Regions from separate parts of the Aeromonas dhakensis genome, predicted to be linked through region 1. Evidence: riboswitches for the same ligand, from Rfam matches in the RefSeq annotation. Region 1 holds a riboswitch; the other holds the start of a gene.
What was found. A riboswitch is a leader RNA that binds a small molecule or an ion and turns the genes downstream of it on or off. The one in region 1 is predicted to bind lysine.
Positions count from the first base shown of each region.

Region 1 (11,608 bases):
CGCTTCTTTTTGGCAAGCAGCCTGCATATACTCAGCCCATTCCAGCGCCACACTCGCCCCACAGGGGGCTAAATGACCATCCAAGAAAAGTACCGTCTGCATCTGAAGTCCCTCTCGGATGAACTCTTGATCCTGCAAAAGCCCATCCGCATTCTGGATGCCATCAAATGGCCCCGTCACCTGCAGGCCGACTTTCTGGCCAGCGGAGGGCGCACGCTGCCGGCCGTCGACAAGGCCTTCTATGATGGCCTTCCCCTCGGCTTCGATCCCCGCAACAAGTACCTGGAGCTCAAGGAGCTGCGGGACAGGATCCGGCGCCGGCTCGGTCCCCAGGATGAGCTTGGCCGCATCCTGCAGGAGACGGTGGATCAATACATGGTGGTCATCGAGATGCTGCGCCAGCGCGGGCAACCGGACTTTCTGCGCTACAGCCGGCTGCTCTACGGCTCGGCCGGCGATCACCTGCGCGGCGATCGCAAGACCCTCAAGGAGCTGGGGGCCAGGCTGTGCGACATCTTCTCCCTGCCCGGCGCCCGCCACCTGGTGCGCCCCTACCCCAAGGAGTTCGAGGGGGAAGCGGCGGTGGCCAGGTTGCAGGGCAAGCTGTCGAACTACTTCAGTGACGGCACAGTACAGGTCAAGCTGAGCGATGGCATCGTCTCCGATGCCGCGGCCGGCGGCGATTACATCAAGCTCAACTCCCACGCCTGCTTCTCCGAGCTCGACCTGCAAGTGCTGGAGGTCCATGAGGGCTGGGTGCATGTGGGCACAACCCTCAACGGGCGTCAGCAACCCTATGCCACCTGGCTCAGTGCCGGCTCGCCGCGCATCACTGCCTGTCAGGAGGGGTTGGCGGTGCTGATAGAGACCCTCACCTTCAGCTCCTTTCCGGACAGGGCCAAGCGCATCTCGGATCGGGTGATGGCCATCGATATGGCGGAGCGCGGCGCCGACTTCATCGAGGTGTTCCGCCATTTCGTCGGCCAAGGTGCCAGCGAGCACGACGCCTACAAGATCACCCAGCGGGTGTTTCGCGGCGGCATGGTCGAGGGGGGCGCCTGCTTCACCAAGGATCTCTCCTACGTGAAGGGTTATGTGGAGACGGTCAACTTCATCCGCAGCGCCGTGCTGGAGGGGGTCCCCGAGATCCTGCCCATGCTGTTTGTCGGCAAGGTGACCCTGGACGACATCCCGGTGCTCTATCAGCACTACCTGGAGGGGCTTATCGACGCTCCGCGCTATCTGCCCCCCATGTTTCGCGATCTCACCGGTCTCTACGTCTGGTTCGGCTTCGCCTCCGGCATGTCGCTGGTGGATATCGGCCGGGTACAGCAGCACTTTCGCCAGCTGTTCCACCGCCTGCCGGTGGCCGATCCCATCATCGCCCCGGTCGATATCGAGATCGACTGAACCGCCAGAAACAAGCAAGGCGCCAGATTGGCGCCTTGCTTGTTCATGTTATCCCCATCAGCCGCGGGTTATTTGAAGGCCCGCCCTTCCAGGTAGTGCTTGCGGCACAGGGAGACATAGCGATCGTTGCCGCCGATCTCCACCTGCTCGCCATCTCGCATCACCTGGCCTGCTTCGTTGACCCGGGAGTTCATGTGCGCCTTGTTGCCGCACCAGCAGATGCTTTTGAGCTCCTCGAACTTGTCGGCCAGACAGAGCAGGTGATAGGAGCCGGGAAACAGCTCGCCGCGAAAATCGGTCTTGAGGCCGTAGGCGATCACCGGAATGTCCTGCTCGTCGACGATACGGGCCAGCTGATAGACCTGCTCCCTGGTCAGGAACTGGGCCTCATCGACGATGAACACATCGATACGCTTCTCGGCATGACGGGCTTTCACCATCTCGAACAGATCACAGCGCTCTCTGAACACTTCGACTTTCAGCTCCAACCCCACCCGGGCGCTGATCACCCCGACCCCGAAGCGGTCGTCGATGGCGGGTGTCATGGCCAAGGGATGCATGCCCCGCTCCAGATAGTTGAAGTGCGCCTGAATGAGCTGGGTCGATTTGCCTGAATTCATGGTGGCAAACTTGTAGTGCAGTGAAGCCATGATACTGTTCCGAAACTGAATTTATGGGGCGCATGCTAACCAAAGCCCCTAACAAAACCAAGGGGCCTTGCGGCCCCTTGTACGTTTTAAGCAACAGCCAGGTCCGCCTGGGACCTTGCCTTGCGCAAATGGTAGCTGGAGAAGATGACGAACCAGAGGGCGCTCACGCTGAAACCCGCCAGCACCGAGTGCATCAGCCCCATCACCAGATAACCGAGGGCGGCGCCGAAGGCGATGGCCAGGGCATAGGGCAGCTGGGTCATCACGTGATCGATGTGATGGCAGCCGGCACCGGTGGCCGACAGGATACTGGTGCTGGAGATGGGCGAGCTGTGATCCCCGAACACCGACCCCGCCAGCACGGCGGCCAGCATCGGCAACATCAGGGCCGCATCGCTGGCAGCCGCCATGTCACCCGCCAGCGGCAGCATGATGCCGAAGGTGCCCCAGCTGGTGCCGGTGGCAAACGCCATGGCGCAGGAGAGCACGAACACCACGGCCGGCAGCACTTCCACCGGCAGATTGCCGTTGGCCAGGGAGGCCAGGTACTTGCCGGTCTCCACATCGCGCACCACGGCGCCAATGGTCCAGGCAAACAGCAGGATGTTGATGGCCGGCAGCATGGCCATCACCCCTTGCGGCGCGGCCTTGAGCCAGTTCTTGGCACCGAGCTTCAGACGCATGGCCAGACCGATGGAAACCACCAGGCTGCACAGGGCGCCGTAGACCAGGGAGGAACCCACGTTGGTATTTTCGAACGAACCGAGCACGCTGAACGGCTCGCCATTGGCGGCCAGCACGGCAGCGCCGGAGTCGATCATGAAGTAGACGGTGGCCGCGGTCAGGGTCAGGATCGGCAGCACCATGTCGATCATGCCGCCGTTGCTCTCCTCCGGGCTCTCCATGTCCAGACCGATGGGGCGGCCTTTGGACTCATCCCACAGCTTGCCTTCCAGCGCCCACTGCTCGTGCTGGCGCATCGGACCGATATCCAGCTGAAACGCGATCACCACCAGCACCATGATGAGGGTAAACACCGCATAGAGGTTCATCGGGATCATCTCGACGAAGGCTGAGATGGGGCTCTGCCCGGTGATGCCGTGAGCCGTCATGATGCCGCCCACCAGGGCGATGATGTAGGCCCCCCAGGAGGAGATGGGCATCAGCACGCAGACCGGCGCCGCGGTGGAGTCCAGCAAGTAGGCCAGCTTGGCGCGGGAGATCTGGAAGCGGTCGGTGACCGGACGGCAGATGGCCCCCACCGACAGGCTGTGGAAGAAGTCGTCGATGAAGAAAGCAAACACCATCATGCCGGTAAGCGCCTTGGCCCCCTTGCGGGTCCTGGCACGCTTGGCGGCCCACTCGGCAAACGCCCGGGTCGCGCCGGAGACGCTCATCAGGCTGATGAGGCCGCCCAGCAGCAGCATGAACAGCAGCATATTGATGTTGTCACGGTTGAGCGCCCCGTCGACCCAGAAGATCTTGAGCACTGTGTTCAGCATGTAATGCAGGGAGTCGAGGGGAGAAAACTGGTTCAGCAGCAGGCTGCCGGTAACGATACCGACGCCCAGCGACAGCAGCACACGGCGGGTGAGGATCGCCAGTGCGACGGCCAGCAGAGGGGGAATGATTGACCAACCGGAGTCGGCGTAGTGAACGATGTCCATGATCTCTTTGCACCTAAAGACAGCAGGTGGAGATCTACCGAGAGGATAAAGAAACAAAACCCATGGGGAGGTAATACTCCTCAGCCCCTTCAGGTAGCGCTCCATAGTGGATGACTATGGCAGTCCTGCACCTATTAGATGCAGAACCAGCAGCCCGGTATGATGGCCTGGCCACTTCGGCGCTGACTCCTTTCCTTGTGCATCATCGGCATCACCCTCCGCACAAGTAGTCATAGGCAGCGCGCCTCTACTTAAAGGTATTCGAGGCACATTTTATCGTGCCGACACGTTATAGCAAGTTTTTTGATTAAATCCCCAAACAAGCCAGATCAAAAGGGCAAAGAGGTAGTCAAATGGTGCAAACATTATGATTTTGTCGCTATTTTCATCTACTTGGAACTCAGTCGAGTATGCCACTGGCCAATATTGCTGAATCGGGCCTGAATTCAATTGCATTACTTAATTCCAGGCATGAATTTATTAATTCGACTCGCTTGACTTAATCCCGAACGGCCGTATAAATTAGCCAAAATAACTATTTTTATTTAATTCACTCTTTTGCTCGCGTGGTGAACACTATGAACGAATTTTTGAAAGTACTGCTGAATATCCGTAGCCTGCGCGCCGCTTGCCGTGAGCTGACGCTGGAACAATTGGAAGAAGGCCTGGAAAAGCTCTCCGCGATCGTCGGCGAACGCCAGCAGGATGAAGCCGCCGAGCGTCAGGCTCGTGAAGAACATCAGCGCAAAATTAATGAATATGCCGAAATGCTGAAAGCCGCCGGTATTGATCCGGCAGAACTGGTTGGCACAGTCGCAGCCGAACCGGCCAAGGCGACCAAGAGCAAACGTGCCCCTCGTCCGGCCAAATATCGCTATATGGACAACGGCGTGGAAAAAACCTGGACCGGTCAGGGTCGCATGCCGTCCGTGATTGCCAAGGCGGTCGCCGAAGGTAAATCCGTCGAAGACTTTGCCATCTGATAAAGCAGAATAGGCTCAATAAAAAAACCTCGCCTTGCGAGGTTTTTTATTGCCTGCGGCCTGCCGTCAGCCCCGCTCTGCCGCCTTGACCCAGAGCACTTCGGGCGTCGCGGTACAGGCCAGCAGGTAGCGGGCAATGGTGAAGAACCAGTCACTCAGCCTGTTCATGTAGGGCAGAATGGCCGGGTTGAGCTGCTCGCTGCGGCCCAAAGTCAGCAGCAGACGCTCGCAGCGCCGGGTCAGGGTGCGCACCACATGGGCTTGCGCCGCCGCCCGGGAGCCGCTGGGCAGAATGAAATTGCGCAGCAGCGGCAAATTGGCGCTGTAGGCATCGATCTGTTGTTCCAGTCGCAGGGTCCACTCGTTATTCACCTGCCAGATGGCGGCCTCCTGAGCGTCACTGGAAAATGCCAGTTCCCCGCCAAGATCGAACAATTCCTGTTGCAGCAATAACAGGTCTGCCAATAATCCGGTTTCCGCTGCGGGCACCTCGGCAATAAGAAGACCTATATGAGAATTTAATTCATCGATATAGCCATAGGTTTCTACACGCATATCGTCTTTGGCCAATTGCACGCCATCGGCCAGCCGAGTCATGCCCTTGTCGCCCTGCCTCGTATATATCCTCATACCGACATCCTGTTAATAATGGGAACAATCATGGATTCCAGCCCGTTGAGCTTGATTTCATAGGCAAGCGCCAGCGTTTGACCGAGTGATCCGGCCGGGAAACCGGTACGGGCCAGCCACACCAGATAAGGCTCCGGAATATCGATGATGCGCCGCCCCCGATATTTGCCGTACGGCATCTTGTTGGCCAGCGACAGCAAGACCCGCTCGTCGGACAACCACTCCATTTCAATCGATATCCAGATATTTGTGGGTCTGGATGGAGAGTCGCCAATTGCGGGCAATGCAGGTTGCCATGGCCAGCTGGGTCGCCCTGGGTTTCTGGCTGATGGGTTGCAGTGCAATCACCACGTCGTCGCGCAGACGAGCGGTGGCCAGCAGCGCATCCAGCTCCTCCACGTGGCGCTCGGTGGCCACCGGATGCTTGATCTCGTTGGCGCGCTCGAGGGCAGAGACCAGCACCGGCAACCCACCCTTCATATTGATCTTGGGGGATACGGTGACCCAGGTCTGCTCATGGGTCTTGATCTCGCTGGTACCACTGGTTTCAATCTGCACCTGATAGCCTGCCGCAATGAGGGCGGTAGAGAGATCCTGCAGGTCATAGAGGCAGGGTTCGCCTCCGGTGATCACCACGTGACGCGCCTGATAACCAAGTTGCTGGAAGCTGGCCAGGATCTGCTCCGTGCTCATCTTGCTCCAGCCATCGGATTCGTTGGAGCAGTCGAGCACCGCCTGCACGCCCACTTCACGAGCAGGATCGACCACCCAGGTATGACGGGTATCGCACCAGGGGCATCCCACCGGGCAACCCTGCAGGCGAACGAAAATGGCGGGCAGGCCGGTGAAGACCCCCTCCCCCTGGATGGTCTGGAATATCTCGTTGATTGGGTAGTGCATCTTGGTCACGGCTGGTTGCAAAAGTCGCGGATTATACCCCAAGCATGGCCGAGACGCAGGCTCAGCATCCGCTTTTCTCACCGAGCCCGGTTTTTTGATGCAGACGCGCCACCACGCCCGCCTTGTCGGCCAGATACTGCTGCAGGCCGCGGCTGCGCAGATCGCAGGCCGGACAGGCGCCGCAACCATCGCCGGCAATGCCGTTGTAGCAGGTGAGCGTCTGCTGGCGCACGGTATCGAGGTGGCCGTAGTGGTCCGCCAGCGCCCAGGTCTCGGCCTTGTCGAGCCACATCAGCGGGGTCTCGAAGCGGATGGCGCGATCCAGCCCCAGCGAGACGGCCTGATTGAGCGCCTTGACGAACTCGTCGCGGCAATCGGGGTAACCGGAGAAATCGGTCTCGCACACCCCGGTGATCACCGCCTCGGCGCCCACCTGATAGGCGTAGATGGCGGCCAGGGTCAAAAACAGGATGTTGCGGCCCGGCACGAAGGTATTGGGCAGGCCATTCTCCTGCAGCTCGAAGCTCACCGGGATCTCGTCCCGGGTCAGGGCCGAGATGGCAAGCTCCCCCAGCATGGTCACGTCCATCACCTTGTGGGCGGCGATGCCGAGCCGGTTGGCCAGACGGCGCGCCGTCTCTATCTCTTCACTATGGCGCTGGCCATAATCAAAGGTGATGGCGTGCACCTCGTCATAACGGGACAAGGCCTGGACCAGGCAGGTGGTGCTGTCCTGACCACCACTGAATACCACGACGGCTTTTTTCACGTATGTCACTCCTCTGGGCAGTTCAACTGCGTCGGCCCTGGGCAAAATCATGCCACTGCCGGTTCAAATGGGTAAAAAGGGTCATCAGCGGGGCGAAGCGATCGGGTGCGCCCTCCCACTGGGACAACAGATGGTAGCCCGCTTCCAGGGTCGAGAGCGCCTCTGGAAACGGCTTCTTGCGAATGGAGTACTGTCCCGCGACGGCATCCAGCCCAATTCGCGGCAACTGCTGCAACTCGGGGTTGCTGTGCAGCATCCGGTAGGCCTTGCGCCAGGTGCCATCGAGCAGCAGAAAACAGACTCGGCGAGCCGGCTCGGCCGTCTCCCGTTCTCGCACCTCGGCAAGGGTGATGGCCTCCTCATCCGGCCACAGCAGATAACACTGCAGCGCGGGATCGGCCAACAAGGCCGCCAGCTCGGGGACGTCGGCCACCTGTTCACCCACATGCAGACGGGCCTGCGCCAGCGAGGCGGCCAAGAGGACGGCAGTCCCCTTGGGATGACCCACCTCCCCCGGATGCTGCAGGATGTGCAGGGGCGCATGGGGTGAAACCGGTCGAATATAATCGCACAGACAGGCTTTGAGGGCTCTGGTGCAACGTGTACAGTATCGACTCTTGTTGTCGTCGGACTGTTTCATGTTGTCAGAAAAATCAGGATTGCTCTGGGTCATCACGCTTTCACTCGCCAGTTTGCTGCTCTTTTTCACCGTGCCAAATCACCAGCTCTCCTTCGATCGCACCCTGATAGCCCAGGGTGAAGGGTGGCGCATCATAACAGGCAATCTGGCCCACACCAATCTGTGGCACCTACTGCTCAACCTGAGCGGGCTGTGCGTGCTCTACAGCCTGTTTCGCGAATACCTGACAGGCTGTCGCCTGCCGCTGCTGCTGCTGCTGCTGGGGAGCGCCGTCGGGCTCGGCATCTGGTGGTGGTGTCCGCAGACCCAGTGGTACATGGGGCTGTCGGGAGCGCTGCACGGCCTGTTCGTGTGGGGCGCGCTGCAGGATATTCGCTATCGCCGCCACTCCGGCTGGTTGATGCTGGCAGGGGTAGCGATCAAGCTTGGGGTGGATTTCTACAGTGCGGGGGAAAGTCCGGTGTCCGCCCTCATCGGGGCCAGGGTACACATTGAATCACATCTGATTGGCTCGGGCGCCGGCCTGTTGCTCGGCCTGCTGCCGGTCACCTTGCGCCCCCACGCCGTCAAGGAGTGAGCCTGCACCGGATGCAATGCCGGCCCCATCGGGCCGGCATTCTCTTTTTTTATCAGCGACCCGCCAGCTCTGCGTTGATGCCGGCCAGCATGGCGGCAGGATCGGCCGCCTGGGTGATGGGGCGGCCAATCACCAGATAGTCGGCACCCGCCTCCACCGCCGCCAGCGGCGTCATGACCCGGCGCTGATCCCCGGCGGCCGAACCGGTGGGGCGGATCCCCGGCGTCACCAACTTGAATTCGTCACCGAGCAGCGCCTTGAGCTCACGCGCTTCGTTGGCGGAGCAGACCACCCCGTCCAACCCGGCGTCCCTGGTCAATTTGGCCAGCCGGATCACCTGCTCAGCCGGCGTCACATCAAGACCCAGCGGCGCCATGTCGGACTGCTCCATGCTGGTCAGCACGGTCACCCCGATAAGCAACGGCGCCTTGTCACCATAAGGCAGCAGCGCCTCCTTGGCGGCCCGCATCATCCGCTCGCCACCGCTGGCGTGCACGTTCACCATCCAGACGCCGAGTTCGGCACTGGCGGCGACTGCCTTGGCGACGGTGTTGGGAATGTCGTGAAACTTCAGATCCAGAAAGACATCGAACCCCTTGGCAACCAGCTGACGCACGAACTGGGGGCCAAACAGGGTAAACATCTCCTTGCCTACCTTGAGACGGCACTGGGCCGGGGAGATACGTTCAATGAAGGCGAAGGCATCGGCCTCGTGCTGATAATCCAGCGCAACCAGTACTTTGGGATCTAGCATCTCACTTCCTATCGATGGTTATGCGCCGTCCGGAGCGAGTCCGGCCCGGCCTGAAAAAACCAGGCCGCAGGGGCCTGGTTAATGACATTGTTGTGGCTCTTACTCCCCGTCCAGACCGCGGATCGGCTTGATGGCTCCCCACTGGCGGCAGGAGGGGCACTGCCAGAACAGGGAGTGGGTGGCAAACCCGCACTGCCGGCACTTGTGGGTGGACTTGATCTTGATCTGCTCGTCGACCAGCGCCTTGAGCATGGTCAGGCTCTCCTTGGCCTGCCCCTCTTCAGCACCACGCAACTGCAGCGCCATCAGGTGCTGGAAGCCGCGCAGCGACGGCGTGCGCCGCAGCTGGCGCAGCACCAGCTCGGAGGCTGCCTCGCGCCCGTTGTGGCGCTCTACATAATCGGCCAGCCGCAAGGTGACCGGGAAGCCGGCCCTCGCCTCCTGGGCCTGGCCGAGCAGCTCGGGGATACGCGCCTCCTCGCCGCACAGCTCCAGGCTCTCACACAGGGGTTCCAGCACTTCGCTCGCGAAATCGATGTCCTGGGTCAGCACCCGCTCAAACTCGCGGGCCGCCTGGCGGGGATCGCCCTCCCCCTTGGCCAGCCAGCCGAGGCCGAGCGAGGCACGCACACAGTTGCCATCGGCAGTCAGGGCCTTGCGAAAACGCAGCTGGGCCTGCTTGCGATTCTCTTCGCGCAGGGCCATGTCGGCCAGCTCGCACTGGTAATGGGCAATGGTGGGAGCCAGCTTCTTGCCCTGGAATTTTTGCAGCCGCTCGCTCACCGCGATCGCCTTCTCCCAATCACGCAACTGCTGATATATAAGCTGCAACTGGGCCAGCGCCGTCTCCTCATAGTCCCCGTCTTCGGTGAGCTCGAGCCACAACTTCTCGGCCCGATCGAGCAGGCCGGCGGCGAGGAAGTCCCGCGCCAGCTCCTGCAGGGCGAGCTGACGCTGCTCCATGGTGAGCTGGCGGGTAATGAGGTTCTGGTGGATCTTAATGGCCCGGTCTACCTCACCCCGTTGACGGAACAGGTTGCCGAGAGAGAGGTGGGTTTCGATGGTCTCGCTGTCCACTTCCAGCAGCTGGATAAAGAGATCCACCGCCTTGTCGGATTCGTCGGACAGCAAATAATTGAGACCCGCCACATACTGGCGGGAAAACTGGTTACTCTGTTTCTGGGTGTCCTGGCGAACACTCCTGCGCCCCATATACCAGCCGTAGCCGGCGGCAATGGGCAACAGCAGGAAAAGCAGTTCAAGCATCGAGGGACATTATTCCTTGGCAGCCGTTCGGGCCAGCTCCAATTCACGGGATTGACGGCGCATGGTGCGATTGAGGGTGCGATTTTGCATCTTGAGGCGCAAGAACAGCAAACCGAAGACCAGCCAGCCCAGCAGGAAGCCACCACCAAAGAAGAATCCCAGCAACATGGAGAGCGAGAACTCCCCTTGGGCAATCAGATAATTGAACTGCACCAGCTGGCCATTTTGCGAACCGATGGCCAGCGTCAGGATAAACACCAGCACCAGTGGAATGAGGGCCAAGATACGCTTCATAGGAGCTCCCTGTCAGTAGCTAATGAGAGGCTGATTATCCTTAAAATCACCGGCAGACTCTAGAGCGAATGGGAAAAGACTTGGCAAAACCGGACAATTGCCACAATAGAAACCGTAAAAACAAAAAAGGCATACCCAGGTATGCCATTTTCTGCATTATTCGATGATGTTCACGCGCTCGCGTAACTCTTTGCCGGGCTTGAAATGCGGAACATATTTCCCGGTCAATTCAACCTTGTCCCCGGTCTTGGGGTTGCGGCCCACACGGGGTGCACGATAGTGCAGTGAAAAACTTCCAAATCCGCGGATTTCAATCCGGTCGCCGTTTTGCAAAGTCGACGCCATCTGCTCAAGGATCTCCTTGATGGCGGCTTCGACATCTTTGGCCGGCATATGCATGCGGCTGGCAGCCAATTGTTCGATGAGATCTGATTTGGTCATAACGTTAAATCTCCTTCCCCGATCACATGCAATATTCATTACGCCAAGATAAAAAAGGGCGGCGTGACACGCCGCCCTTTTCTTGCATCAAGGATTATTCACCCTTGGCGGCTTTGAACGCTTCAGCCATGGCATTGCTGAACACAACTTCTTCTTGTTGGTTCAGGTTGTCGATGGCAACACGCTCGTCAGCCTCGTCCTTGGCACGGACAGACAGGCTCACGGTGCGGTTCTTGCGATCAACGCCCATGAATTTAGCTTCAACTTCGTCACCAACAGACAGCACCAGAGTGGCGTCTTCTACGCGGTCACGAGCAGCGTCGGAGGCACGCAAGTAGCCTTCTACGCCGTCAGCCAGTTCGATCACGGCACCCTTGGCATCAACCTCGGTAACCTTACCCTTCACAATAGCACCTTTCTTGTTGTCAGACAGGTACTTATTGAACGGATCTTCTTCGATCTGCTTGACGCCCAGGGAGATGCGCTCACGCTCCGGGTCAACTTGCAGAACAACGGCTTCGATTTCGTCGCCTTTCTTGAATTCACGAACTGCTTCTTCACCCTGGTTGTTCCAGGAGATGTCAGACAGGTGAACCAGGCCGTCAATGCCGCCGTCCAGACCGATGA
Region 1 is NZ_CP023141.1:3,643,835-3,655,442, forward strand. Features, by position in the region: gene CK627_RS16895 (flavohemoglobin expression-modulating QEGLA motif protein) at 73-1,410, shown strand; gene CK627_RS16900 (thymidine kinase) at 1,479-2,060, opposite strand; gene CK627_RS16905 (Na+/H+ antiporter NhaC family protein) at 2,147-3,727, opposite strand; lysine riboswitch at 3,814-3,985, opposite strand; gene CK627_RS16910 (H-NS family histone-like protein) at 4,306-4,710, shown strand; gene CK627_RS16915 (cob(I)yrinic acid a,c-diamide adenosyltransferase) at 4,777-5,340, opposite strand; gene CK627_RS16920 (DUF3820 family protein) at 5,337-5,567, opposite strand; gene queE (7-carboxy-7-deazaguanine synthase QueE) at 5,569-6,240, opposite strand; gene queC (7-cyano-7-deazaguanine synthase QueC) at 6,302-7,009, opposite strand; gene CK627_RS16935 (tRNA-uridine aminocarboxypropyltransferase) at 7,032-7,718, opposite strand; gene rrtA (rhombosortase) at 7,648-8,226, shown strand; gene pyrF (orotidine-5'-phosphate decarboxylase) at 8,279-8,980, opposite strand; gene lapB (lipopolysaccharide assembly protein LapB) at 9,080-10,246, opposite strand; gene CK627_RS16955 (LapA family protein) at 10,256-10,540, opposite strand; gene ihfB (integration host factor subunit beta) at 10,697-10,981, opposite strand; gene rpsA (30S ribosomal protein S1) at 11,076-11,608, opposite strand, start outside.

Region 2 (11,608 bases), 860 kb from region 1:
AAGCCGGTGGCGCCGCCGTGCCTCACACAGTGCCGACCCCGGCGCAATGGACCGAGGAGCGGCTTGACTGGGAGCAGCAGAGCCGTGCCAAGCAGTGCCGGCCAAACCGGCTGATCTCGGTGGGCACCGGTCGGGTGCGGGGCCGGCTCATTGGCGGCAACCTCAATACGATGGCGGGGATCTGGGGCTCCCCCTATATGCCGGCCATCGAGCAAGGGGACATTTTGCTGCTGGAGGACAGCCTCCATTTGGCAGCGACGGTGGAGCGCTCGTTTGCCCACCTCAAGCTGTGCGGGGTGTTTGATCGCATCGGTGCCCTGGTGCTCGGCAAACACGAGCTGTTCGACAGTCAGGGCAGCGGCCGGCGGCCGCTCGACATCCTGCTGGAGGTGGTGGGGGAGCCGACCTTCCCCATTCTGGCGGAGTATGACTGCGCCCACACCCACCCCATGCTGACCCTGCCCCTTGGCATCGAGGCGATGCTGGATCTCGATGCCCAGCGCCTCACCCTGTGCGAGTCCTGGCTCGGCGAGTGAGTTCGCGCCGCCTGCCATAGTCGCATCGACACATAGACAAAGAGGTCGCCCGGGCGACCTCTTTGTCATCTATCCCGTCGCTACGGGGCTCAAGGCAGGGCATCGGGCCGGAAGCTGGCGCGGATCTGCGGCACCAGGGGTGAGACGTCGAATCCCTTCTCCTCTCCCAGCACCGGATGAAGCAGGGCCTGATCCGGGAGAGGGGTCATGTCGCCCGCCAGCAGCTGACGAGTGGCCTGGCCCATCTGATAGAGCTGGCGCACCGGGTCGAACTGGGTCGCCAGATTGAGGGCGTCATCGGCGCGGGCAAAGGCCATCATGGGGATCTGGTAGCTGGCATCGCGGGGTGGCTTGGCACCGTGGATGCCCTTGCCGGCCGACATCAGGAACGGCTGGTGATCGCCAAAAGCCACCACCAGGTAGCGTTTGCCTGAGCGATCCAGGCTGGTCAGCAGGTGCTCAAGCGATGCCATGGCATCCACCACGCCGGTGTAGTAGGTGTTGAGCAGCTGGCGGTCGGCCTCGCTCTGATCCGGGCAGGCCTTGTTGAGCTGCTGGGCCTGGTAGCGATCCCCGTCGAAGGGGCCGTGCCCCTGCATGGTGACCGCGTAGGCGAACAGCGGCTGCTCATCCTGCTCGCTGCGCTTGAGCAGGTGGTCGATGAGGGCATCATCCGAGATATAGAGCCCCTTGTGTTCGAGCGTGGTGAAACGGTTGTCGAACCAGCGCTCCTCATAGCCAAGGGCCGGGATCGCCTTGGCGCGGCCCCAGAACTTCTCCACATAGGGGTGGGCAAACAAGGTCCGGTAGCCGCTTTGCTTCGCACTCTGCGCCAGGCCCGGCACCTGCTCCGAGAGGTAGTAGTAGGGCACCACCCCTTGCTTGAGCAGGCCTACCGGCAGGCCGGTGTTCATCTCGAACTCTGCCAGCACCGTCATGCCGCCGGTGGTGGGGGAGTGGATGCTCTTGTGCCACTGCTGCACGCTGGCCGGCAGGCTCAGGGTGGGTGGGGGCGCGCAGATCTTGCCCTGCCAGCCGAGCCAGAGGGATTCATATTGCAGCACGATCACCAGATCGAAACGGGGCGGCTGGTTCAGGCTGACGTGGCTGAGCTGGGGGGTGAACTCGTTGATCTGCAAGGGATAGCGAAACACGCTGCCGCTTTGCAACATCTCGTCCACCAGGTTGAACAGATAGAGGCCGGGCCCCGAGCGGATGATGTCCCTGTGGTAGTTGACCGCTCTGTCCACGTAGCGAATGTTGGGCCCCAGCAGCTTGTTACCGGTCTGGGTGGCAAACACGCACAGCGCAAAGAAGGCGGCGGTGGCGGCGGCGGTACGCAGCACCCAGCGTGACAGGGCGAAGCGCCAGCAGAGGAAGAGGGCGATCGCACCGCCCAGCAGCGGCAGCACCGGATGCTGTTCCAGCAGGATGCGCAGCAGCGCCACCAGGTTGCCGAGATCGTCCCCCCCGAGAGGTACCCCGTAGATGGCGATCTTCATGAAATTCGCCAAGAGGCCGATGCCGGAGAGGGCGGTGAACACCAGCCCCATGTAGAGGTTGAAACCCGCCAGCGCACAGAGGCTCCAGCCCAGCACCATGCTGCCCCAGGCGAGGTAGTAGTGCTCGGGGCGAAAGCCTGACCAGAGCAGAAATTCCCCCAGCTTGAACACCACGAAGCCGTGCAGCAGCACGAAGGTGAGGTTGCCGAGCAGCAGGCTGCCGGCGATGCGCCAGCGCAGATTGCGCCTGAGGGTGGGCAGCACCACCTTCAGCACGGCGGCGCTCAGGGCCAGCACCAGCAGCAGGCTGGTGCAGAGATAGGTGAGGTTGAAGCCTCGCTCCGGCAGGGTCTGCAGGATCTGGCTGAACTCGCCGCTCTCGGGCCTCTCCTTGAGCAGCAGGCCGATCCGCAGCTGATAGCGGCTGGCCAGGGCGTCGTCGGGGGCGCGCAGGGTGCTGTTGAGATCCAGGGTGCAGCGCCCCTTGCTGCACTGTTGGCGCTTGTCCACCGGCTGGCTCAGCTGATCGATGCGCTCGCCCCTGTCGTTGAGCAGCTCCACCCTGACCTTGTCCCCCTCCTGCAGCGGTCCCCGTAGTTGCCACTGGCTGCGTACCACCAGATAGAGACCGCGGCTGTCGCTCTTGTAGAGCAGGGCATGGCGGGTGAGGGTGGCGATGGGGTTGTCCGCCGGCCCCAGCACCAGCGGCTGGGCCCGGCCGAGCCAGCTGGCGGGATTGATCTGCGGCAGCAACAGGGTCAGCAGCAGCAGCGCGGCCAGCATGCCCAGCAGCAGGGCGGGGAGACCGGAGACCCTGGCTGGCAAGCGTGCTGAAGTGGGGGATTTCATATGAGCTCATCCTTTGAGCGAGTGACGGAGATGCATGGCTGCTGCATTTAATTTGACCCGATGGTGATGGGCTTGTTCCTTGTTGTCAATTTAATGACCAAACAATGAAGGTTGCATGACTGTGGATCCATGCAAACTGTGATCCCGATCCGGGGGGCACACTCATTCTGTGATGAAAGCGTCATCATGACGCTTTGCCGCTGGTCTGCTCCAGCCTTGCTGCTTAGTCTCTCAATATGGATGGAGGTACATGTATGAATCCCAAAGTAGCGGCACGTCAGGCAAGATTGCTCCGCATGCTGGAGAGCAAGGAGGAGATCCGGATCGGGCGCGAGCAGGACTGTCCCCTCTCGGTGGCCCAGCTGGTGCGTCTCAAGGAGGATCATCCGGCCGTGCTCAAGGTCTATCGTCACGGCCTCACCGCCGAGGTGTTCCACCTCAAGGTGGAGGGACATCACTGGTGCCTGAAGCGTCGCCGGCACGACTCTCTGGTGGCCAACGTGGACGGCAGAACCGCTTTTCTGACCGAGCTGGAGCGCCGCCGGGAGATAGAGGCCCTGCGGGAGTTGCACCCCACCATCCTGGCCAACGTGGTCTGCACCAGCTTTGGCTCGGCCCGGGCCGGGGTGCTGGTCTCCCCCTGGCTGCGGGGCGTGCCGGTGCATGATCTCAATGAGCGCAACCTGGCGCAGATGCTGGCGGTGCAGGCTGAGCTGGCCCACTGGGGCTGGTTCGACTGGGATCCGAGCCCCGGCAACCTGTTGGACGACGGCCAGCAGATCAGCGTGTTCGACTTTGGCTACATGTGGCCCTTCGATCCCCGCCATGAATTCAACTCCAACGGCCTCACCGATCACGGTTTTCACGTACCTGAACGGCTGGAGACCCGCACCCTCTCGGGCCTGTGGCTAGACGAGCCGGATCCGCTGCCGCAGTTTCGCTACTGGCGCGGCCTGTGTGTCAATTGGGCGCAGCGGGAGCTGCAGCACCTGACTCGGGAGGGGGCGAGTGCGCCGGTGCTGGCCCGCTTGCAAGGGCTCTTGGGCGAGTGGCGATCGGCGCTCGCCAGCGAAGAGGCGCTCGCTGCCAACTGGTGGCGCGACATGTATCGCAGCCACCGGCTCGACATTGCCGACGATCTCAGCGGCAAGAGCTGTGGCTCGCTCACCCTGCGCCGGCTCGACTGGCTGGAGCAGGCGGTGACCGAACATTACGCCGAGCTGGCGGACAACCTGGGCCCCGACGAGGCGGGACTGGATCAGGGGGCGCTGCTGCGCCGGCTGGAAGGGCTGCGCGAGGAGATCCGGGCCAACCTGCTGCCGGCGCTGACTACGGCGGGCTAGGGGCGCTCGACTCTCTCATCCCAACATCACCCTATATAGAAAGAGGGGCCCGGCGGCCCCTCTGTTGATCCTGGCGAGTTGACGGCCCCTTAGTCGAGCAGCTCCTGATGGAGGCGGTTGACGATGTGGCCCGCCTCGTCCTCCTTGACCAAAAAGCAGAGGTTGTGGGCGCTGGCGCCGTAACAGATCATGCGGATGTTGTGTTCGCGAATGGCGTCAAAGACCTGACTGCCCACCCCGACCGCCTCGCTCATCCGGTTGCCGATGAGCGCCACCAGCGCCAGCCCTGTCTCCACCTGCACCTTGCACAGCTGGCCGAGCTCCGCCAGCACCTTGTCATTGAGGATGGGTTCGCCGTTGCTCTGGCTGCCGGTGTGATCCAGGGTCAGCGACACGCTCACCTCGGAGGTGGTGATGAGATCCACCGAGATGCGGTGGCGGGCCAGGATGCCGAACACCTCGGCCAGGAAACCGTAGGCGTGGAACATGTTGAGGCTGTGCAGGGTCACCAGCACCTGGTTGCGGCGCAGGGCCACGGCGCGAAACAGCGGATTGGTGCGGGTGCTGGCGCGGATCCAGGTGCCGCCGGCGGCCGGATCCTTGGCAGAGCCGACAAACACCGGAATGTCGCGGCGCACCGCCGGCTGCAAGGTGGCCGGGTGCAGCACCTTGGCGCCGAAGGTGGCCATCTCGGCCGCCTCCACGAAGCTGATTTCGGGGATGGGGCGGGCGCGGGTAACCAGGCGCGGATCCGTGGTGTAGATGCCGGGCACGTCAGTCCAGATCTCGATGGAGCCGGCATCGAGCGCCTCGGCCAGGAGGGCCGCGCTGTAGTCGGAGCCGCCGCGGCCCAGGGTGGTGGTGCGGCCATCGCCGTCGGCACCGATGAAGCCCTGGGTGATGATGAGGCTGTCGCCAAGCAGGGGGCCCAGCGTCTGCTGGCAGAGGTCACGGGTGGCGGCCAGATCCACGCTGGCCTTGCCAAAACGGCTGTCGGTGCGCAGCAGCTGGCGCACATCCTGCCAGCGGGCCTTGACGCCGCGCTGGCGCAGCAGCTCGGTAAAGAGGCGGGTAGACATCAGCTCGCCGCAGGCGATGAGCCTGTCAGCCAGCTCGGCATCGGTACGCAGATGGGCCTGGCGCGCCATGGTGCGGATCTCGTCGAGCTGGTCGTGGATCTGGGCACTCACCTCGCCCGGGTGACCAAGGTCGGCCAGAATGGCCTGCTGGATCTCGGCCAGTCTGGTCAGCTGCGCCTCCTGGCCCGCCTCGTCCAGATCGCCCTGGGCCATTGCCACCAGCAGGTTGGTGACGCCGGCGCTGGCGCTCAGCACCACCACCCGGGTGGCCGGGTTGGCCAGCACCACGTCGGCGCAGTTGTTCATGGCTGCCGCGTTGGCGACGCTGGTTCCGCCAAACTTGGCGACATTGATCGGGCTCATTGCTTACTCCTGTCTTAATATGAAAATCCGGTTCCATCGGGCAAAAAGAGAGGAGGAGGCTGAAAATGGCAGGAATGATCGAAGCTATCCCGGCCAGAAGCACTCCACCCGCAGAGCCCATCCCGTACCCGCCCCTGACGGGGCGCGGTGGGGGATGACCACTACCGATGACAACCCGGGGGATTCAGCCCCCGCAGCCGACACTGAGGTATCCAGTTGCCTCAGATGTCTCGGCGCTGCTCCCCCTGACCCAAGTTCACCGGACACTGGTGTCCTCCCTCGGGCTGCCTGGGCAGCGCTCCTCTTCTGGCTCCACCATGGCGGTGGAGTGCATTTAGAAATACCTTGCGTTGGATTGCACTGTCAATCGAGTTTGTGAAAAAGTTCAAAAAGTCAGCCAACTCAACACAGAATCAATGAGTTACACAATGGTCTTGGACAAAACCTTGGAGCGGCGCTGCCAGTTGTAGAGGCGTTGGCGCGCCACCGGCAGATCTTCCACCTCCAGCGGATCGAAGCCCCGTTCCCGGAACCAGTGAATGGAGCGGGTGGTGAGCACGAACAGGCGACGGATGCCGAGCCGTTTGGCCCGCTCGGCCACCTTGGCCACCAGCTGATCCCCCCGGTTGGAGTTGCGGTAGTCGGGGTGGATGGCGACGCAGGCCATCTCCGCCATCGCCTCTTCCATGAAGCAGTAGAGCGCCGCGCAGCCGATGATGAGGCCGTCGCGCTCTATGATGGTGAACTTGTCTATTTCCATCTCCAGCTGCTCGCGGGAGCGGCGCACCAGAATACCTTCCTCCTCCAGCGGGCGGATGAGATCCAGGATGCCACCAATGTCTTCAATAGTGGCGGCGCGCGCCTGCTCGGCACTTTCCCGCACGATCTGGGTGCCGAGGCCGTCGCGGCTGAACAGCTCCTGCAGCATGGCGCCGTCATCCTGATAGCTCACCAGGTGGGAGCGGGGCACGCCGCCGCGGCAGGAGGCAATGGCCACGCGCAGGTAGCGGGCGGTGCCGGACATCTCTTCTCCCGCCTGCTCCAGCTCCACCAGCAACTCTTCGGCCTGCTCGGGGAAGAGCTCGGAGATGGCCTCGCCGTGGCGGTCCATCACCCCCTGGGTGCTGCTGAAGCAGATGAGCTTGTCCGCTTTCAAATCCACCGCCACCCGGCGGGCCACCTCTTCCGAGCTCAGGTTGAAGCTCTCGCCGGTGACCGAGCAGCCGATGGGGGAGATGAGCACCAGGCTCTTCTGATCCAGCTGGCGGGTGATCCCCTCCACGTCGATGCGGCGCACCCGGCCGCTGTGGCAAAAATCGATGCCGTCATCCACCCCGAGCGGCTGGGCGGTGACGAAGTTGCCGCTCACCACGCTGATGCGGGCACCCTGCATCGGTGTGTTGGCGAGCCCCATGGAGAGCTGGGCGGTGATGTCGTACTGCAACCCGCCGCACACCTGCTTGATGATGGCGAAGCTCGCGTCATCGGTGACCCGGATCCGCTTGTGGTACTGGGCCTCGATGCCAGCGCGGGCCAGCGCCTCGTCGTTTTGCGGGCGGGAGCCGAATACCAGTACCAGGCGAATGCCCAAGGTCTGCAGCAGGGCGATGTCGCTGACGATGTTGGCGAAATTGGGGTGGCAGAGGGCTTCCCCCCCCATCATCAGCACGAAGGTGGCACCTCTGTGCACATTGACGTAGGGGGTTGACTGCCGAAAGGCATAGACCAGGCTGGGTTCGCGTTCACGCACTTGAGGCATCTTCCATAAAAAAACAGCAATGGGCTCAATATATGAAAATAAATGCACAAATCAAGATTAAATATTGATTTAGTGTGATTTTGTCATCGCGGTGGTCAGGCAGGGCGAACGGTGGCGATACCAGGCGGGGCAGGGGCGTCAGCGGTGTGGCGGTACGCCCCAGGTTGATCCCGGCCCATAAACTGTTATCTTCGATATTCCTTTTCGTCAGCTGTGTGATCGCACAGGTTTTTATACAAGGACAGGGTGCATGGAACAGATTATTTCGCCGGCAGACGCGCTGCCGGGACGCCGCGAGGCGATGGTGATTGGCCAGCAGCATGCGGTCAATGGTCACCCGACTCAGGGCCCCTGGCCTGAAGGGATGGCGGTGGCCTGGTTTGGCATGGGCTGCTTCTGGGGGGTGGAGCGCCTGTTCTGGCAGCAGCCAGGGGTCTACTCCACCGCCGCCGGCTATCAGGGCGGGGTGACCCAGAATCCCACCTACAAGGAGGTGTGCAGCGGATTGACCGGCCATGCCGAGACGGTGCAGGTGGTGTTTGATCCCAAGGTGATCGGCTATGGCGATCTGCTCAAGCTGTTCTGGGAGCAGCACGATCCGGCCCAAGGCATGCGCCAGGGTGGCGACATTGGCACCCAGTACCGCTCCGTCATCTTCTTCGGGGACGACACCCAGGAGGCGATTGCCCAGCAGAGTCTGGCCGCCTATCAGCAGGCGATGCTGGCCAGCGGCGACGGGCGCGCCATCACTACCCGCATCCTACCGCTGGCCCCCTTCTATTACGCCGAGGATTACCATCAACAATATCTGGAGAAGAATCCGGAAGGGTATTGCGGCCTGGGTGGCATCGGCGTCTGCCTGCCACCGAGCCTCAACCGTTAGGGCAAGATGACGGGTATCTGTGACTCGTCATTGTTTGTGAAAAGAAAAAGGCCGCCTTTGCGGCCTTTTTATCGGGCTTTGTCAGGAGAGTGAAAAAAATCATAAAAAAATGTGTCATGGAGAGGAACTTATTCGAACCAGGCTTGCCCAACTTGGTAGCCACCATGGACGGCGGCCAAGACCAGACACATTTCTTGCCTCGAAATTCATAAAAGTCATTGAAAAACTTGATGAGTTGAAATGCTAGCAAGCAGGGCTGCCAATGAAGGCGGCCCTTTTCATTTCTGCGGTGCGATAAATGGTGGGGGAGTGGCGACGCGAACGTTCGCCATGGCGCTCAGCTGATGGCGCCGTCAAACAGGTTCTTGATGAGATCGATGAACTCTTCGAGGAAGGCTTTCTGCTCCGGGGTCGGGGCGCGCAGCCAGACGGCGGAGAGCACCTCTTCCAGATCGGCCACCACCGCATCGGCTTCCTGCATGATCACGAAGCGCAACTTGGGATCGAGCTGCGGATTCTGCTCGCAGATGGCCATCAGGTTGCCGGCCACCCGGCTGCTCACCAGATCTTCGATGGTCTGTTCACCACTGCTCTGTTGCTGGGTTTCAAACAGTCCCAGACTCTCCACCAGATACTCAATCAGGGCGATATAGCCTTCGCTTTCTACAACCATGGCGGCCTCAATCCTCAACAATACGGAAAAACTGTGCGTATTTTAGTGGCTGGACCTAGCTTGGCAAGCGACAGTGCAGGCGATAACGGATAAAACCGACCCCGCCGCGCTCCACGCTCTCCAATCCGGTCAGCTCAAAGCCATACCGTAAAAATAGCCCATAGCTGAAGGCGCTGGCCTCTGTCGTCAGCTGTTTGAGTCCGAGTCGTTGCGCCTCGGCGAGGACCGCGGCCAGCAGCAGGCCGCCATAGCCCAGGCGCGGGTGATCGGCGCTCACATAGAGCAGGCTGAGGTGACCATCCTGGCTCAGGGTCACGAAACCGAGCGGCTCACCGTTTTGCTCCAGCACCCAGCCGTGGTGCTCGCGCAGCTGGCCGACAAAGCCGGGATGACGGGCGCCGAGGGCCCACTGCTCCACCTGCTCCTGGCTGTAGTGCTGCGGGCCTATCCTTCGCACCGACTGCTCGAACAGGGTGCAAAGGGCGGGGATGTGCTGCTCGTTCAGCCGGACAAGCCTGGGCTCTGCCGCCATGGCGGGGCTCATCGCTGGGGTGCCTGCGGGCGCTTGGCCTTGGGCAGACCTGCCACCACCCGTTCATAGGAGTGATGCACCCAGCCCTGCCAGAGATCGTCGGCCAGGCCATCGCTGAAGGTGACCGTGTTCCAGTGTTGCTTGTTCATGTGCCAGCCCGGTTTGACCTCGGGGTGCAGTTCGCGCAGCAGCAGGGCCAGCTCGGGTTCGCACTTGAGGTTCAGCCGCAGCGGCTCGGCCTGCCAGTCCAGCAGGGCAAACATCTTGCCGGCGATGCGATAGACCAGGATTTCAGGGCCGAAGGGGGTATCCTCCTGGGCGCCCGGCAGGGTCAGCAGAAAGGATCTCAAACGGGTCAACTCCATGGTCATGCTCCTCGCCGCTTGCGGTGCAAACGTATTAGTCGGGTGAAAAAATCTGCTAAGATGCGCGCCTACTATACCCCAATGCCGTCGATGAGGGAGTCGCAAGATGCTGTATCACAAGACCTTCGAGCTGGGTCCCGAGCGGGATTGGGTAGTCTTCGTGCACGGGGCGGGCGGTAGCTCCTCCATCTGGTTCAAGCAGCTGCGGGCCTATCGCGAGCACTTCAACGTGCTGCTGCTGGACTTGCGCGGCCACGGCCAGTCCCACAAGCTGCAGCAGGTGATCAAGGGCCACTACAGCTTTCGGGCGGTGACCGAGGATATCCTGCAACTGCTCGATCACCTCAACATTCGCCGCGCCCACTTCGTCGGCATCTCCCTTGGCACCATCCTCATTCGCCATCTGGCGGAGCTCTGCCCCGAGCGGGTCAAGAGCATGGTGCTGGGCGGCGCCATTTTGCGCCTCGACATCCGCTCGCGGGTGCTGGTGCAGCTCGGCCGTCTCGGCCAGCACATCCTGCCCTACATGTGGCTCTACCGCTTGTTTGCCTTCATCATCATGCCGCGCCAGCACCATCAGGAGTCGCGCAACCTGTTCGTGCGCGAGGCGCGCAAATTGTGCCAACAAGAGTTCAAGCGCTGGTTTCGCCTCGCCACCGAGGTGAACCCCCTGATGCGCTATTTCAAGGAGCGGGCCCTGCCCATTCCCACCCTCTATGTGATGGGGGAGCAGGATCACATGTTCCTGGCGCCGGTGCGCGAGCAGGTGGCGCGCGATCCCTACAGCCGGCTCGAGATCATCGACGGCTGCGGTCACGTCTGCAACGTGGAGCGGCCCGAGCATTTCAACCGCCAGTCGCTGGCCTTTCTCACCGCCCAGCCCGGCTGAATTGGCGCCAACCGCCTGCTTGAGGCGGTCTTGGTGGCTTGAGCCAGCGCGCTGAAGGGGAGAGCCATGGTAGGCAACGCTGCCGCCTGGGTCAAAAAAGCCCCCCGTAGACACGGGATGACCGCCATCCCCCGTCAGCCGAAGTAGTGAGCGATATCGAGGTAGCGCTGGCGGATGTGCTCGATCAGCAGCCTTATCTTGCGCGGCGGCTGGCGGGTGAAGGGGTAGACGGCGTAGATGCCGAGCTTCTTGCCCACCCGGTCCGGAAACAAGTCCACCAGATCCCCGTTCATCAGGTCGTGATAGACGAGGCAGCGCGGCACATAGACGATGCCGCGCCCCCCCAGCGCCGCCTTGCGCAGGGCCCCCGCGTTGTCGGTGCAAAAGCTCCCCGACACCGACAGCAGATAGTCCCCCTGTTCCCCCTTGAAGGCCCACTCCGAGGCCCCTGTGCTCTGGTAGGCGTAGCGCAGGCAGTTGTGGGTGAGCAAGTCTGACGGCTCGCGCGGCGCCCCGAAGCGGCGCACGTAGGCGGGGGCGGCGCAGATCACCCACTGGGAGTCGAGGATGTGGCGGGCAATCAGGCTCGAATCATCCAGATAGCCGGTGCGAATGACCAGGTCGAACCCCTCTTCCACCAGATTGACGAAGCGGTTGTCCAGCGACATCTCCACCGTGAGCCCGGGGTGCTGCTGGCAAAAATCGGCCACCGCATCTGCCAGCAGCAGCTCCCCCGAAATGGTGGGCACCGACATCCGCACATGACCGCTCACCTTTTCACCGAATCCTGCCACCGCATCGAAGGCGTCCAGTGCGGCGGCCTTCACATTTTTGG
Region 2 is NZ_CP023141.1:2,780,574-2,792,181, forward strand. Features, by position in the region: gene CK627_RS13185 (S66 family peptidase) at 1-536, shown strand, start outside; gene CK627_RS13190 (LTA synthase family protein) at 626-2,887, opposite strand; gene CK627_RS13195 (protein kinase family protein) at 3,142-4,230, shown strand; gene lysC (lysine-sensitive aspartokinase 3) at 4,320-5,672, opposite strand; lysine riboswitch at 5,762-5,986, opposite strand; gene argA (amino-acid N-acetyltransferase) at 6,094-7,422, opposite strand; gene msrA (peptide-methionine (S)-S-oxide reductase MsrA) at 7,682-8,314, shown strand; gene CK627_RS13215 (DUF3802 family protein) at 8,652-8,987, opposite strand; gene CK627_RS13220 (GNAT family N-acetyltransferase) at 9,043-9,531, opposite strand; gene CK627_RS13225 (MmcQ/YjbR family DNA-binding protein) at 9,528-9,884, opposite strand; gene CK627_RS13230 (alpha/beta fold hydrolase) at 9,991-10,773, shown strand; gene CK627_RS13235 (LysR family transcriptional regulator) at 10,908-11,608, opposite strand, start outside.
Region 2: it holds a riboswitch for lysine, as region 1 does, so the genes downstream of both, lysC (lysine-sensitive aspartokinase 3) here and CK627_RS16905 (Na+/H+ antiporter NhaC family protein) in region 1, are expected to answer to the same signal.